Hydrogenophaga sp. SL48: one gene and its partner. The protein of the gene in region 1 interacts with the protein of each later gene in a pairwise test. Links are inferred from orthologs where the notes say so. Each region holds a gene or a part of one and is shown in the gene's direction. Other genes may lie near its edges. The genes, in order: hflC and ftsH.

Region 1 (6,838 bases):
CCCGCTCTTTCAACTCGGCGGTGGGCTGTGTGGACACCGACACAGGCCGCTTGCTCTGGAGCAAGCCCGCACAAGGTGTGACGGGCGTGCATGGTGACGAGCAGTATGTTTTTGGCAGCGAAACCGACGGCCGCCTGATGGCCTGGCAACGTGTCAAAGGGGATCGTGGCTGGGAGGTTGATCGCCTGAAATTCCGCGAACTGACGGCCCCGCTGGCCTTGGGTCGCCTGCTGGTTGTGGGCGACGGCACCGGGCTGGTGCACCTCTTGTCGCGGGAAGACGGCAGTGAGTTGACCCGTCTCACCACCGATGGCTCGCCCATCTTGGCCTCACCTGTGCTGTCGGGCCCCGCGTTGGTGGTGCAGACGCTCAACGGCGGCGTCTTTGCGTGGCGCTCGCAGTGATATTTGCTGAAGAACACAGGCTTTCTGCGTTCCTGAACGAAAGTCTATTTCCGTGAAACCCGTTATCGCCCTGGTGGGGCGGCCCAATGTGGGCAAGTCCACCCTGTTCAATCGACTGACCAGCACCCGCGACGCGATCGTTGCGGATTTCGCAGGCCTCACCCGTGATCGCCACTACGGCAACGGGCATGTGGGCAAGCGCGAGTTCATTGTGATCGACACCGGTGGGTTCGAGCCCACCGCCGAGTCCGGCATCTACAAGGAAATGGCCAAGCAGACCCGTCAGGCTGTGGCCGAGTCGGACGTGGTGATCTTTGTGGTGGACGCCCGCGCTGGCATCAGTGCTCAAGACCACGACATCGCCAAATACCTGCGTCGGTTGGGCAAACCCACGGTGTTGGTGGCCAACAAGGCTGAGGGCATGACGCAAGGCCTGCAGCTGGTGGAGTTCTTTGAGCTCGGTCTGGGTGAGGTGTTGCCAGTGTCGAGTGCGCATGGACAGGGCGTGCGCTCCATGCTTGACGCAGCACTTGAAGCCATACCCGGCTTGGCCGATGAGGACGACGAAGCTGAAGAAGAGGACACCAGTGTCATCCGTCTGGCGGTGGCGGGGCGGCCCAATGCGGGCAAGTCCACCCTGATCAACGTGTGGCTGGGCGAGGAGCGGCTGGTGGCATTCGACATGCCAGGCACCACCCGCGATGCGATCTCGGTGCCGTTCGAAAAGGATGGCCAGAAGTTCGAGCTGATCGACACCGCCGGCTTGCGCCGCAAGGGCAAGGTGTTTGAGGCGATCGAGAAGTTCTCTGTGGTCAAGACGCTGCAGGCCATCGAGAGCGCTCACGTTGTCCTGCTGCTGCTGGATGCCACCCAGGGCGTGACGGATCAGGACGCACACATCGCGGGCTTCATTCTGGAGAGTGGGCGTGCCGTGGTGCTGGCGATCAACAAATGGGACGCTGTGGACGCCTACCAGCGCGAACAGATCGAACGCCAGATCGAAACCCGGCTGGCGTTCCTGAAGTTCGCCTCGCTGCACCTGATTTCGGCGAAGAAACGTCAGGGTCTGGGCCCGGTGTGGAAATCGATCATCCAGGCGAGAACGTCGGCCATGCGCAAGATGTCCACGCCGGTGCTGACGCGCCTGCTGATGGAGGCCGTGGCTTTCCAGGCGCCGACCCGGGGCGGCATGTTCCGTCCCAAGATGCGCTACGCTCATCAAGGAGGCATGAATCCACCTGTGATCGTGATTCACGGCAACTCGTTGCAGCACGTGCCTGATGCGTACAAGCGTTTCCTTGAAGGACGCTTCCGCAAAGCCTTTGATCTGGTGGGAACACCGCTGCGCATCGAGTTCAAAACCGCGGACAACCCCTTCAAGGATGCGGATTGAGCTTCGCCAATCCCTGCAGACTGGCAGGCGTGTGGTATGGTTCACGCCCTAACAACTTCTTTTGAACACGGAGCATATCGTGAGCAATAACAAAGGCCAGCTCTTGCAAGATCCTTTCCTGAACCAGCTTCGCCGGGAACATGTGCCCGTGTCGATCTACCTGGTCAACGGCATCAAATTGCAGGGTCAGATTGAATCGTTTGACCAGTATGTCGTGCTGCTGCGCAACACCGTCACGCAAATGGTTTACAAGCACGCCATCTCCACCATCGTGCCGGGCCGTCCGGTGCAGTTCACTGCCGTCGGTCCGGACGAAGCCGCAGCCTCTTGATCGGGGCGCCGCTCCTGATGGGCGGGTGCCGCATGGGCCATGCCCTTCATCCTATCGGGCGGATCTGAATTGAATCCCTCCGCATCCATTGCATCTTCCACCCCATCGGTGATCTTGGTGGGCGTGGATCTGGGTGGCCCACATTTCGACCGTGGTCTTGAAGAACTGGGTTTGCTTGCGCAAACGGCTGGTTTTAAAGTCGCCGATAGGGTGAGCTGCAAGCGCCGGGCGCCCGATCCAGCATTGTTTGTAGGTTCTGGAAAAGCGGAAGAAATCCGGATGCTGGCTCAGTCCACGGGCGCCAGCGAAGTTCTGTTCGATCAGGCGCTCAGTCCGGCCCAGCAGCGGAATCTTGAGCGGGAGCTTGGTTTGCCCGTCAACGACAGGACCTTGCTGATTCTTCAGATATTTGCCCAGCGTGCCCGCAGCCATGAAGGCAAATTGCAGGTGGAGCTGGCCCGGTTGCAGTATTTGTCGACCCGGCTCGTCCGCCGCTGGACCCACCTGGAGCGCCAGAGCGGCGGTATCGGCATGCGCGGCGGTCCGGGTGAGACGCAGATCGAGCTGGATCGACGCATGATCAATGACGCGGTCAAGCGAACCAAAGAGCGGCTGGAAAAGGTCAAGAAGCAGAGAGCCACCCAAAGGCGTCAGCGGGAGCGTCGTGAGGCGTTCACGATTTCGCTGGTGGGCTATACCAATGCCGGCAAGTCGTCGATATTCAATGCGTTGGTCAAAGCCCGTGCCTACGCGGCCGACCAGCTGTTTGCGACGCTGGACACCACGACACGCCAGTTGTACCTCGGTGAAGCGGGGCGTTCAGTTTCGTTGTCGGACACCGTGGGGTTCATTCGCGACCTGCCGCACGGACTGGTGGATGCTTTTGCGGCCACTCTGCAAGAAGCGGCGGACGCCGATCTGCTGCTGCATGTGGTGGATGCTTCCAACCCCGCCCATCTCGAGCAGATCGCGTCGGTGATGGGTGTCCTGAAGGACATTGGTGCCGACCAGGTTCCGCAGATCCTGGTGTTCAACAAGCTTGACGCCATGGATCCCGCCAGCCTGCCCTTGACGCTGAGCGACTCCATGGAACTCGGTGGGCAGAGCGTGCCTCGTATCTTCGTCAGCGCTTTGAACGGATCCGGTTTGCCGGACTTGCGATCGCTGTTGTCTTCGGTCGTTCTGGCTGAGAGGCCGGTCGATGCCCTTCCGGATGACGAGCGTGACTTGACCGGTGCGCAAGACATGCCCCCTGGAATGGGCACAATGTGATGGTTTTGATTCGAAAGAAGAGTTGGCAATCCATGGATGTGAATCTGGAATCCCCACCCGGTGGCGCGAGCAGCAACAAATCGTCAGGCTGGCTTCGGCGCCTGCTCGGCATGTTCAATCTGAATGATCCGCGTTGGGGCCGTGACGAGCCTGCGCGTGGTGAAAACGAGCCCAAGGCGGGTGCTGAACCCGGGCGTGACGATGAGCCCCGGCAACCAACGCGCGGCCAACGCCCGCCGCAAGGACCGAATCAAGGACCACCCGATCTGGACGAGCTCTGGCGCGACTTCAATCGCAAGCTCGGAGGTTTGCTGGGTGGCAAAGGCGGTGGATCGGGCCGGGGTGGCAATGGTGGCGGTACGCCCGGTTTCAACCCCAGCCCCAAGTCTGCGGGCATTGGAGCCGGATTGATTGCCGTTGTGGCATTGCTGATCTGGCTGGGCACCGGCTTTTTCATCGTGCAGGAAGGCCAGCAGGCCGTGATCACGCGATTCGGCAAGTTCAGCAGCACGGCAGGCGCCGGTTTTCGCTGGCGTTTGCCGTACCCGATCGAGCGCCACGAAACGATCTTCGTCACCCAGCTCCGCTCGGTCGATGTGGGGCGTGACGCCATCGTGCCCGCCACCGGCCTTCGCGAGTCGTCGATGCTGACGGCCGACGAGAACATCGTCGACATCAAGTTCGTGGTCCAGTTCCGCCTCAATGACGCGCGGGCCTACCTTTTCGAGAGCCGTGACCCGGATGCGGCCGTGCTCAAGGCCGCTGAGACCGCCGTTCGTGAAGTGGTCGGCAAGATGAAGATGGACGCTGCCCTGGTGGAAGAGCGTGATCAGATTGCGCCACGTGTGCGGGCACTGATGCAGACCATTCTGGACCGTTACAAGGTCGGGGTCGTCGTCGAAGGCATCAACCTGACCCATGTGAGGCCGCCCGAACAGGTGCAGGCCGCATTCGATGACGTGTTGAAGGCCAGCCAGGAGCGCGACCGGGCCAAGAACGAGGCTCAGGCCTACGCCAATGACGTGGTGCCGCGGGCTCGTGGTGCCGCATCGCGCCTGAGCGCAGAGGCCGAGGGCTACCGCGCCCGCATCGTCGGGCAGGCCGATGGCGATGCCCAACGTTTCCGTTCTGTGCTGGTTGAGTACCAGAAGGCGCCGCAGGTGACGCGGGATCGCATGTACACCGATTCGATGGCTCAGGTGTATTCGAACGTGACCAAGGTCATGGTCGATACCAAGGCCGGCTCCAACCTCCTGTATCTGCCTCTCGACAAGATCATGCAGATGACTGCACAAGGTGGCGCGGCCGCTGCGCCCGCAAGCTCCGCACCGACCAGCAGTGCGCCATCACCCGTGGCACCGACCACCAGCACGACCAACAACGCCCGCTCGCGCGAGCGTGAGAGCCGCTGAAGCGCGGCCCACGAAGAGACCCACACATGAACAAGCTTGGCTTCATTGCCACCTCCATCCTGGTGGCCCTGGCGTTTCTGAGCGCCACCTTTTTTGTCGTGGACCAACGCCAGTTCGGCGTGGTGTTCCAGCTCGGTGAAATCAAGAAGGTCGTGACCGAACCTGGTCTGGGCTGGAAGATTCCGCTGGTGCAAAACGTGTCGTACATCGACAAGCGCCTGCTCACGCTGGAAAGCAGTGACACCGAACCCACCTTGACGGCTGAGAAGCAGCGCGTCGTGATCGACTGGTATGTGCGCTGGCGCATCAGTGAGCCGCAGCAGTACATCCGCAACGTGGGTTTGAATGAGAGCGCTGGAGCGCTGCAGCTCAACCGCGTGGTTCGCAACTCCTTTCAGCAGGAGGTGAACAAGCGCACGCTCAATGAGTTGCTGTCCACCCGCCGCGAGCAGCTGATGGAAGATGTGAAGCGCGAGGTGTTGTTGGCTGTCAAGGGCGCTGAACAGCCCTGGGGCATGGACGTGGTCGATGTGCGCATCACGCGCGTGGACTACGCCGAGAGCATCACCGCGTCGGTTTACCAGCGCATGGAAACCGAGCGCAAGCGCGTGGCGAACGAGCTGCGATCCACGGGTTTCGCCGAGGGTGAAAAGATCCGTGCCGATGCCGATCGCCAGCGTGAAGTGATTCTGGCCGAGGCCTACAAACAGGCGCAGACCATCAAGGGCGAGGCCGATGCCAAGGCAGCTGGTCTCTATGGCGAGGCTTTTGGGCGTGACCCAGCGTTTGCGCAGTTCTACCGCAGCCTGGAGGCCTACAAGGCCAGCTTTGCGGGCAAGTCCGACGTGATGGTCATCGACCCGTCGTCTGATTTCTTCAAGGCCATGCGCAGCAGCAACGTTGCTCGCTGAGTGGACACGTCGCTTGCCGATGTGTTCTGGCCAGCGCTCGCGCTGGTCCTGGTGTTTGAAGGCTTGATGCCTTTCCTCGCGCCTGGCGCCTGGCGCCGCATGTTCAGCGAGATGCTGAAGCTGAACGATGGCCAGGTTCGTTTCTTCGGACTCGTCTGCCTGCTCGCCGGCGCGCTGCTCTGGTGGGTGGCCTGAGTGCTGTCCGCCGGGGCGGTCCTGCCGTCCCGGTAAAATCACGTTTTTAACAGCCCCCCACAATGCCCATGTCTGCCTGGGTCCTCCCGGATCACATTGCCGATGTCTTGCCTTCCGAGGCCCGCCACATCGAAGAACTTCGCCGGGGCTTGCTGGACACAGCCCGAGGCTACGGCTACGAGCTGGTCATGCCGCCGCTGGTCGAACACCTGGAATCGCTCCTCACCGGCACCGGCGAAGCGCTGGATCTCATGACCTTCAAGCTGGTGGATCAGCTCTCGGGTCGCACGCTGGGCCTGCGCGCCGACAGCACGCCACAAGTCGCTCGTATCGATGCCCATCTGCTCAACCGCCAGGGTGTGGCCCGTCTGAGCTACTGCGGCCCGGTGGTGCACACACGCATCGACCGCCCGCTCGCCAGCCGAGAACCACTGCAGTTCGGCGCCGAGATCTATGGTCATGCCGGACTGGAGGCCGACCTGGAGGTGGTGGAGCTGGCGCGAGCCTGCTTGCGCCACGCCGGGGTGCACACCCTCTTGCTGGACCTGGCCGATGTGCGCGTGATTGACGCCGTGCTGGCCTCCGTGCAACTGGATGCAGAGCACACACGCCAGATCCATGCGGCGCTGGCGGGCAAGGACGCGGCTGCGTTGCAGGGCTTGTCTCAGCATTTGCCCGAGCGCGTGCGCAGCGATCTGTGTGCGTTGCCCGGGCTGTTTGGTGGAATCGAGGTGCTGGCGGAGGCCCGCACCCGGCTGGCCCCCTCGGTGGCCCTGCACACTGCGCTGGACGATCTGGTCTGGCTGGCCAGCCAGGCGCAAGGGCAGGGCATGAACGTGTCGATTGACTTGGCGGACCTGCGGGGATATGCCTATTACACCGGCATGCGTTTCGCGGTGTTTGCCCAAGACACGCAAGGT
Region 2 (6,950 bases), 570 kb from region 1 along the record:
GCGCACGTCGTCCATCCAGGCGCCGCCGCGCTTTCCGGTGCGCGCGGCCGGATCCAGGTAGAACTGGCCCACCAACTGCGTTCCCGCGGAGGTGTTGCGCTCGATGCGGTAGAACTCGACGCCAGGGTTCCACACCGGCGCCGTGTCGCGGCGGATCGCCACCTCGAACAGGGTTTCAACGATCTGGAACAGGCCAGCCAGCACCTTGGGCGCGGTGAAGTAGGGTTTGACTTCCTGCTCGCTGAAGGCGTAACGCGCTTCCTTGAGCTTTTCGCCGATGTAGGGCCAGTCCCAGGCTTGTGGATCGTTCAGCCCCAATTCGGTGCTGGCGAAAACGCGCAGATCGGCCAGGTCTTGCTCGGCGTAGGGGCGGGCTTTGTGGCCCAGATCGCGGAGGAAGCTGACCACCTGTTCGGGCGATTGGGCCATCTTGGGCACCAGCGACACATCCGCATAGTGACGATGGCCCAGGAGCAGAGCCTCTTCGTGACGCAGCGCCAACAGCTCGGCCATGATGGCCGCGTTGTCGAAGCGCTGGGCATCGTCGGGCGCCTGGTCGCTGGCGCGTGTGACATACGCCCGGTAGAGTTTTTCACGCAATCCGCTGCTGTGGGCAAACTGCATCACCGGCAGATAGCAGGGCATTTTGAGGGTCAGCTTGTGACCCGCCTGACCATCGGCCAGCGCCGCGGCCGAGGTGGCCTGCAGCACATCGGGAGGAACACCCGCCATCTCTTCGGCGGGGACCACGAGGCTGAAGGCATCGGTGGCGTCCAGCGCGTTTTCACTGAACTTCTGCCCCAGTTCGGCCTGGCGCTCCTGCAGCCAGGCAAAGCGCTCCCGGGCCTCGCCCTGGAGCTCAGCGCCACCGAGCACGAAGCTGCGCATGGCGTTGCGGTGGGCCTGGGCCTGCTCGGCGTTCAGGCGGGTCAGGTCCATCGACCGGTATTTGTTGAACAGCCGCTCGTCCGAGCCCAGGCGGGTCCAGAACTCCGTGACACGCGGCAGCGCCTCGTTGTAGGCCGCACGCAACGCGGGCGTGTCGGCCACGCTGTTGAGGTGCCCGACCGATCCCCAGGCCCGCGAGAGTCGTTCCGTTGCAACGTCCAACACCCGAGAGATCGCCGTCCAGTCGCTGGGGAAGTCGTCGGCCGTGACGGTTTCAAGCGCGGCGTTGGCTTCCTTCAGCAGTGCATCGACCGCGGGTGCCACGTGATCGGGCGCAATGGCATCAAAAAGCGGCAGACCCGAGAAGTCCAGCAAAGGGTTGTCAACGGAAATGTTCATGCGGTCTCAGTAGGGGCTCAGGGGAACAACTTCAAGACTCGACGGCGGGGCTTTCACCCATGTCGCGTCAGCGAGCGCTTTTCTTGATGCTCTTTTTCAGAACCTTGGCGCGCTTGACCTGTCCGCCGGGGGTCAGGCGCTGGTTGCCCAGCACTCGCACCACCTTCACTTCAGGGCGCTGGCCGCCACGGCTGCTGAACTTCAGCACCTTCACGTCGCGCGGGCCGGGCATGCGGTCTTCGTCCACCGCTTTCTCCTTCTCGGGCACCGGGCGCCAGAGCACCAGCAGCTTGCCAATGTGCTGGATGGGCGCGGCGTCGAGTTCGTCGGCGAGTGTTTGCAGCATGGCCTCGCGAGCAGCGCGGTCGTCGCTGAAGACGCGGACCTTGATCAGGCCGTGGGCCTTGAGTGCACCGTCGATTTCCTTCTTGACCGAGGGGCTCAAGCCATCGCCGCCAACGAGGACGACGGGATCAAGGTGGTGGGCATCGGCGCGGTGGACTTTGCGCTGGGCGGGAGTGAGTGTGATCTGGGGCATGGGACAATTATCGTTTACACAGAAGCCGGGCGTCCCTCATGGGCATGAAAGTCAAAACGAAGAGCAAGAAGGTCAACAAGGCGTGGTTGAACGACCACGTCAACGACCCTTACGTCAAGCTCGCCAGTCGCGAGGGCTACCGCGCACGAGCCGCCTACAAGCTCAAGGAGATCGACGAAACCCTGGGTTTGATCCGTCCCGGTGATTGTGTGGTCGACCTGGGCTCGACGCCAGGCGCCTGGAGCCAGTACACCCGCCGCAGGCTGAGCCCGCAGGGCGCAGCGGTCGGAGCGCTGCACGGGCACATCCTGGCGCTGGACCTGCTCCCAATGGAGCCGGTGGAGGGTGTGCACTTCATCCAGGGCGACTTTCGCGAGCCGGCTGTGCTGGCCGAGCTGGAGCAGGCCCTGATCGACCGTGGCATCCAGGCGGTGGACGTCGTGGTGTCCGACATGGCCCCCAATCTGTCCGGCATCGGATCCGCCGACGCGGCCCGCATCATCGACTTGGTGGAGCTGGCGGTCGATTTTTCGGTCAAACACCTCAAGCCGAGCGGTTCGCTGGTGGTCAAGCTGTTCCATGGGGGGGCTTACGACCCGATGGTGGCGCTGTTTCGCCAGACCTTCAAGGTGGTCAAACCGTTCAAGCCCAAGGCTTCGCGCGACAAGTCTTCTGAAACCTTTCTGGTGGGCATGGGTCTTAAAAATTGAGGTCGCTCAACGATTGCCGGGGAAACACCGACCATTTCATTGACATTGCCACGTCAAAGATCAATTCAAGGTCATCTTGAAAGACCTAAAATGGTCTCAACATGCCTTATTCCGACAATGTTCTAGCCAGGAGCCGCACTTGAACAACCAGTGGTTCTCGAAAATCGCCGTGTGGATGGTCATCGCCATGGTGCTTTTCACTGTTTTCAAGCAGTTTGATGGTCGCACCTCTGCGGGTGCCGGCACTGTGGGGTATTCCGAATTCCTCGACTTGGTCAAATCTGGCGGGCTCAAATCCGCCACCATCCAAGAAGGGCAAGGCGGTACCGAAATCGTGGCCGTCACCCAAGACGACCGCCGGGTGCGCACCACCGCCACCTACCTCGACCGCGGGTTGGTGGGTGACTTGATCAACAACAACGTGAAGTTCGATGTGCGCCCCCGTGAAGAGGGCTCGCTGCTGATGACTCTGCTCGTGAGTTGGGGCCCGATGCTGCTGTTGATCGGGGTGTGGATCTATTTCATGCGCCAGATGCAGGGCGGCGGCAAGGGCGGGGCGTTCAGCTTCGGCAAGAGCAAGGCCCGCATGCTCGACGAAAACAACAACACCGTGACTTTCGCCGACGTGGCCGGTTGCGACGAGGCCAAGGAAGAAGTGAAGGAGGTCGTGGACTTCCTGAAAGATCCAGCCAAGTTCCAGAAGCTGGGCGGGCGGATTCCGCGCGGCCTGCTGCTGGTTGGCCCTCCCGGCACAGGCAAGACCTTGCTGGCCAAGGGCATCGCGGGCGAAGCCAAGGTGCCGTTTTTCAGCATTTCGGGCTCTGACTTCGTGGAAATGTTCGTGGGTGTGGGTGCGGCCCGTGTGCGCGACATGTTCGAGAACGCCAAGAAGAACGCTCCCTGCATCATCTTCATTGATGAAATTGATGCGGTTGGTCGCCAGCGCGGTGCTGGCCTGGGCGGCGGCAACGACGAGCGCGAACAGACATTGAACCAGATGCTGGTCGAGATGGACGGTTTCGAGACCAACCTGGGGGTGATCGTGGTGGCCGCCACCAACCGCCCGGACATCCTGGACGCCGCCTTGCTGCGCCCGGGCCGTTTCGACCGCCAAGTCTATGTGACGCTGCCCGACATCCGCGGCCGCGAGCAGATCTTGAACGTGCACATGCGCAAGGTGCCCCTGGGCACCGACGTGAACCCGAGCGTGATCGCGCGGGGCACGCCCGGCATGAGTGGTGCCGATCTGGCCAACCTTTGCAATGAAGCAGCCTTGATGGCCGCGCGCCGCAACGCACGCGTGGTCGAAATGCAGGACTTCGAGAAGGCCAAGGACAAGATCTTCATGGGCCCCGAACGCAAGAGCATGGTGATGCCCGAGGAAGAGCGAAAGAACACCGCTTACCACGAAGCTGGTCATGCGCTCATTGGCAAACTGATGCCCAAATGCGATCCCGTGCACAAGGTCACCATCATCCCGCGCGGTCGCGCGCTGGGTGTGACCATGAGCCTGCCCGCTCAGGATCGCTACAGCTACGACAAAGACTACATGCTGAACCAGATCAGCATGCTCTTTGGTGGCCGTATTGCCGAAGAAGTGTTCATGAACCAGATGACCACCGGCGCTTCGAACGATTTCGAGCGCGCCACCTCCATCGCCCGTGACATGGTGATGCGCTACGGCATGACCGATGCGCTGGGCCCGATGGTGTACGCCGAGAATGAGGGTGAGGTGTTTCTGGGTCGTTCGGTGACCAAGACCACCAACATGAGCGAGCAGACCATGCAGAAGGTGGACGCCGAGGTACGGCGCATCATCGATCAGCAATACAAGCTGGCACGTGATCTGATCGAAGAGCACAGTGACAAGATGCACGCCATGGCCAAGGCCCTGCTTGAATGGGAGACCATCGACGCTGAGCAGATCGACGACATCATGGCCGGCAAGCCCCCGCGTCCGCCGAAGGACTGGACGCCACGCAATCCGTCTGTGGGGGGAGGAGGCAGTGGCGGTACACCAGCCGTGACGCCTGATCCAGCGCCGAACGCGGCCTGATTCAGGTCTTATTCACAGTATTCACGGGGCCTCACGGCCCCGTTTTCGTTGGAGCCTTGGACACCCATGCGCTGGATCACGACTCGTTTCGACATCGACTTGAATTCGCCCAAGGTTATGGGCATTGTCAACGTCACGCCTGACTCATTTTCTGATGGCGGACAACATGCTGTTGCCTCAGCCGCTTTGCTTCATTGTGAGCAGCTGATCAACGAGGGCGCACACATTTTGGACATCGGCGGCGAGTCGACCCGCCCCGGCAGCCCTGCCTTGTCGCTGGATGAGGAGCTGACCAGGGTGCTGCCAGTGGTGCGCGAAGCGGTCAAGCTGGGTGTGCCCGTGTCGGTCGATACCTACAAGCCGGAGGTGATGCGCGCCGTTCTGGACCTGGGCGTTGACATCGTCAACGACATCTGGGCTTTGAGGCAGGGTGACGCATTGGGCGTCGTGGCTTCTCACCCACGCTGCGGTGTGTGTCTCATGCACATGCATCGAGATCCTCAGACCATGCAGGTGGCGCCGATGGAAGGCGATGTGCTGTCACAGGTCGCCGAGTTTTTGATGGGATGTGCCCAGGCATTGGGCAATATTGGCGTTGCGCGCGACCGGATCGCCCTGGACCCGGGCATTGGCTTTGGCAAGACGGTGGAGCAGAACTTCTCGCTGCTCGGACGCCAGAACGAGTTGCTTGCGCTGGGGTATCCGATACTGGCGGGCTGGTCGCGTAAGTCTTCGCTCGGCGCCGTCACTGGGAGACCGGTTCCGGCCGAGCGCGTGTCGGCCAGCATCGCCGCAGCCCTGCTGGCCGTGGAGCGGGGTGCCAGCGTTGTTCGGGTGCACGACGTGCATCAGACGGTGGATGCATTGAAGGTGTGGTTAGCTATGCAAGCCTCAGAGAAACACGCAGCCTGAGAAACGTTTTAACGCGCAAAGTTACATGTTGTGTCAACTAAGGTGTTCAGTGAATATTCACGTAGCTGTTTCCACTAGTACACAAGTTACAATGCGCCGCAATAAAACAGATTTTCAGGAGGAAGCGGCCGCATCTCAGCGATCGCTCTGGTCGTCATTGCCGACACCCGTTCGGCATGCATTGAACCAGGGCTTTGTGCGTTCGCCGCGTCATGGTTCTCATGCTGGAATGCCCCGATCTTTCGGTTCCCAAAGAAGTGATGCAGCACGTGGTTCACGTCGAGTCATCACGGAATCCCTTCGCTATTGGCGTTGTGGGCGGGTATCTTGCGCGCCAGCCCAAAAGCCTTGACGAAGCGCTGGCTGCGGTTCGCCAGCTGAAGGAAGAGGGCTACAACTTCTCGGTCGGCATCGCTCAGGTCAATCGCTATAACCTGGCGAAATACGGCTTGAATACCTACGCCGATGCATTCGACGTCTGCTCCAACCTCAGAGCGGGCTCCAGAATTCTTCGCGAGTGTTACGACCGAGCCCAAGATTGGGGCAAAGCCTTCAGCTGCTACTACTCCGGAAACTTTGCCACCGGGTTTGAGCATGGCTACGTTCAAAAAATCTTTGCGTCCATGCGCAAGGTTCAGTACGGCCTTGTGTCCCAAGGGGAGCCGGTCAGGATCATTCCCTACAACAACAGTCCGCGAAAACTGGCTCGTGAAGACAACGTGCCCCTGAGCGGTGTTGGGACTGCCTCCGGTGCATCAATTGCGCGAGTTGCTGCAACCACGGGGCAGACCACCACCTACCCTGAGCCGCATGCGATCCGCAAATACCAGCCCTCGACGCCGCTGTCCATGACCGCCGCCGCGCTGGCCAACGCTCAGGTGCCTTCAGGGCCATCGTCAAGACAGAGCGCGGGCGTCGAAACAGCCGAAAACCGCCCTGCCATACCCGTTCCTGGGCCGGGTGCTGTCATGCCGGACTCAAACAAGTCCCGATCCGATGGATTGAACGGCATCCCGACGCAAGTGGTGGGCGTCAACGGCGACCCATATCAAACACGCTTGCTGCCACCTGCCAGTACAGGCTTGCCCGCAGACAAGCTTCCATTGCCTGACTTGAACGCGCCCTTGTCCCCCGTTGCAGGTGGTGGGCGTAAGTCAGAGAAATTCAGTGCATCCAGCGCCGTGGCCGCTCGAAAAGGCGGCAGCTTGTTGCACTCCATCGAGTCTTCAGGGAAACCTGGAAACACTGCTGAAGGCGCGTCCGACGGCGATACACCCAGTCTGCGAGAAAGCGCAACGCCCTCGGACAGATCATTTGTGTTTTAGAAATGGAAAGAACCATGAATCCTATTTTTTTGAAATCTATTGCAAGCCACTTTCGGGTGCTCATTAATGTTTTTTTGATTGCATTGTTGTTTGCCTCTGAATCGGCGAATGCAGCCGGCTTT

The links.
Region 2: the proteins of hflC (region 1) and ftsH interact in binary tests that used the Escherichia coli proteins (3 or more experiments, as listed by UniProt). The link is inferred for Hydrogenophaga sp. SL48 from one-to-one orthologs.

The regions. Positions count from the first base shown.
Region 1 is NZ_CP063400.1:1,969,168-1,976,005, reverse strand. Bases 4,020-6,780 are described here. They hold hflC (protease modulator HflC), read left to right. Parts: upstream 4,020-4,838; coding sequence 4,839-5,723; downstream 5,724-6,780. Other genes in these bases: IM738_RS09370 (ATP phosphoribosyltransferase regulatory subunit), read left to right, coding at 5,987-6,780; IM738_RS09375 (DUF2065 domain-containing protein), read left to right, coding at 5,724-5,918; hflK (FtsH protease activity modulator HflK), read left to right, coding at 4,020-4,812. In the rest of the region: outer membrane protein assembly factor BamB, read left to right, coding at 1-404; ribosome biogenesis GTPase Der, read left to right, coding at 457-1,797; RNA chaperone Hfq, read left to right, coding at 1,859-2,128; GTPase HflX, read left to right, coding at 2,237-3,400; more of hflK, read left to right, coding at 3,433-4,019; more of IM738_RS09370, read left to right, coding at 6,781-6,838.
Region 2 is NZ_CP063400.1:1,395,044-1,401,993, forward strand. Bases 2,260-5,132 are described here. They hold ftsH (ATP-dependent zinc metalloprotease FtsH), read left to right. Parts: upstream 2,260-2,674; coding sequence 2,675-4,591; downstream 4,592-5,132. Other genes in these bases: IM738_RS06695 (RlmE family RNA methyltransferase), read left to right, coding at 2,260-2,535; folP (dihydropteroate synthase), read left to right, coding at 4,658-5,132. Outside these bases: IM738_RS06685 (M3 family metallopeptidase), read right to left, coding at 1-1,287; IM738_RS06690 (YhbY family RNA-binding protein), read right to left, coding at 1,355-1,825; more of IM738_RS06695, read left to right, coding at 1,870-2,259; more of folP, read left to right, coding at 5,133-5,503; IM738_RS06710 (lytic transglycosylase domain-containing protein), read left to right, coding at 5,716-6,828; IM738_RS06715 (TrbC/VirB2 family protein), read left to right, coding at 6,843-6,950. UniProt on the Escherichia coli protein: Acts as a processive, ATP-dependent zinc metallopeptidase for both cytoplasmic and membrane proteins. Plays a role in the quality control of integral membrane proteins.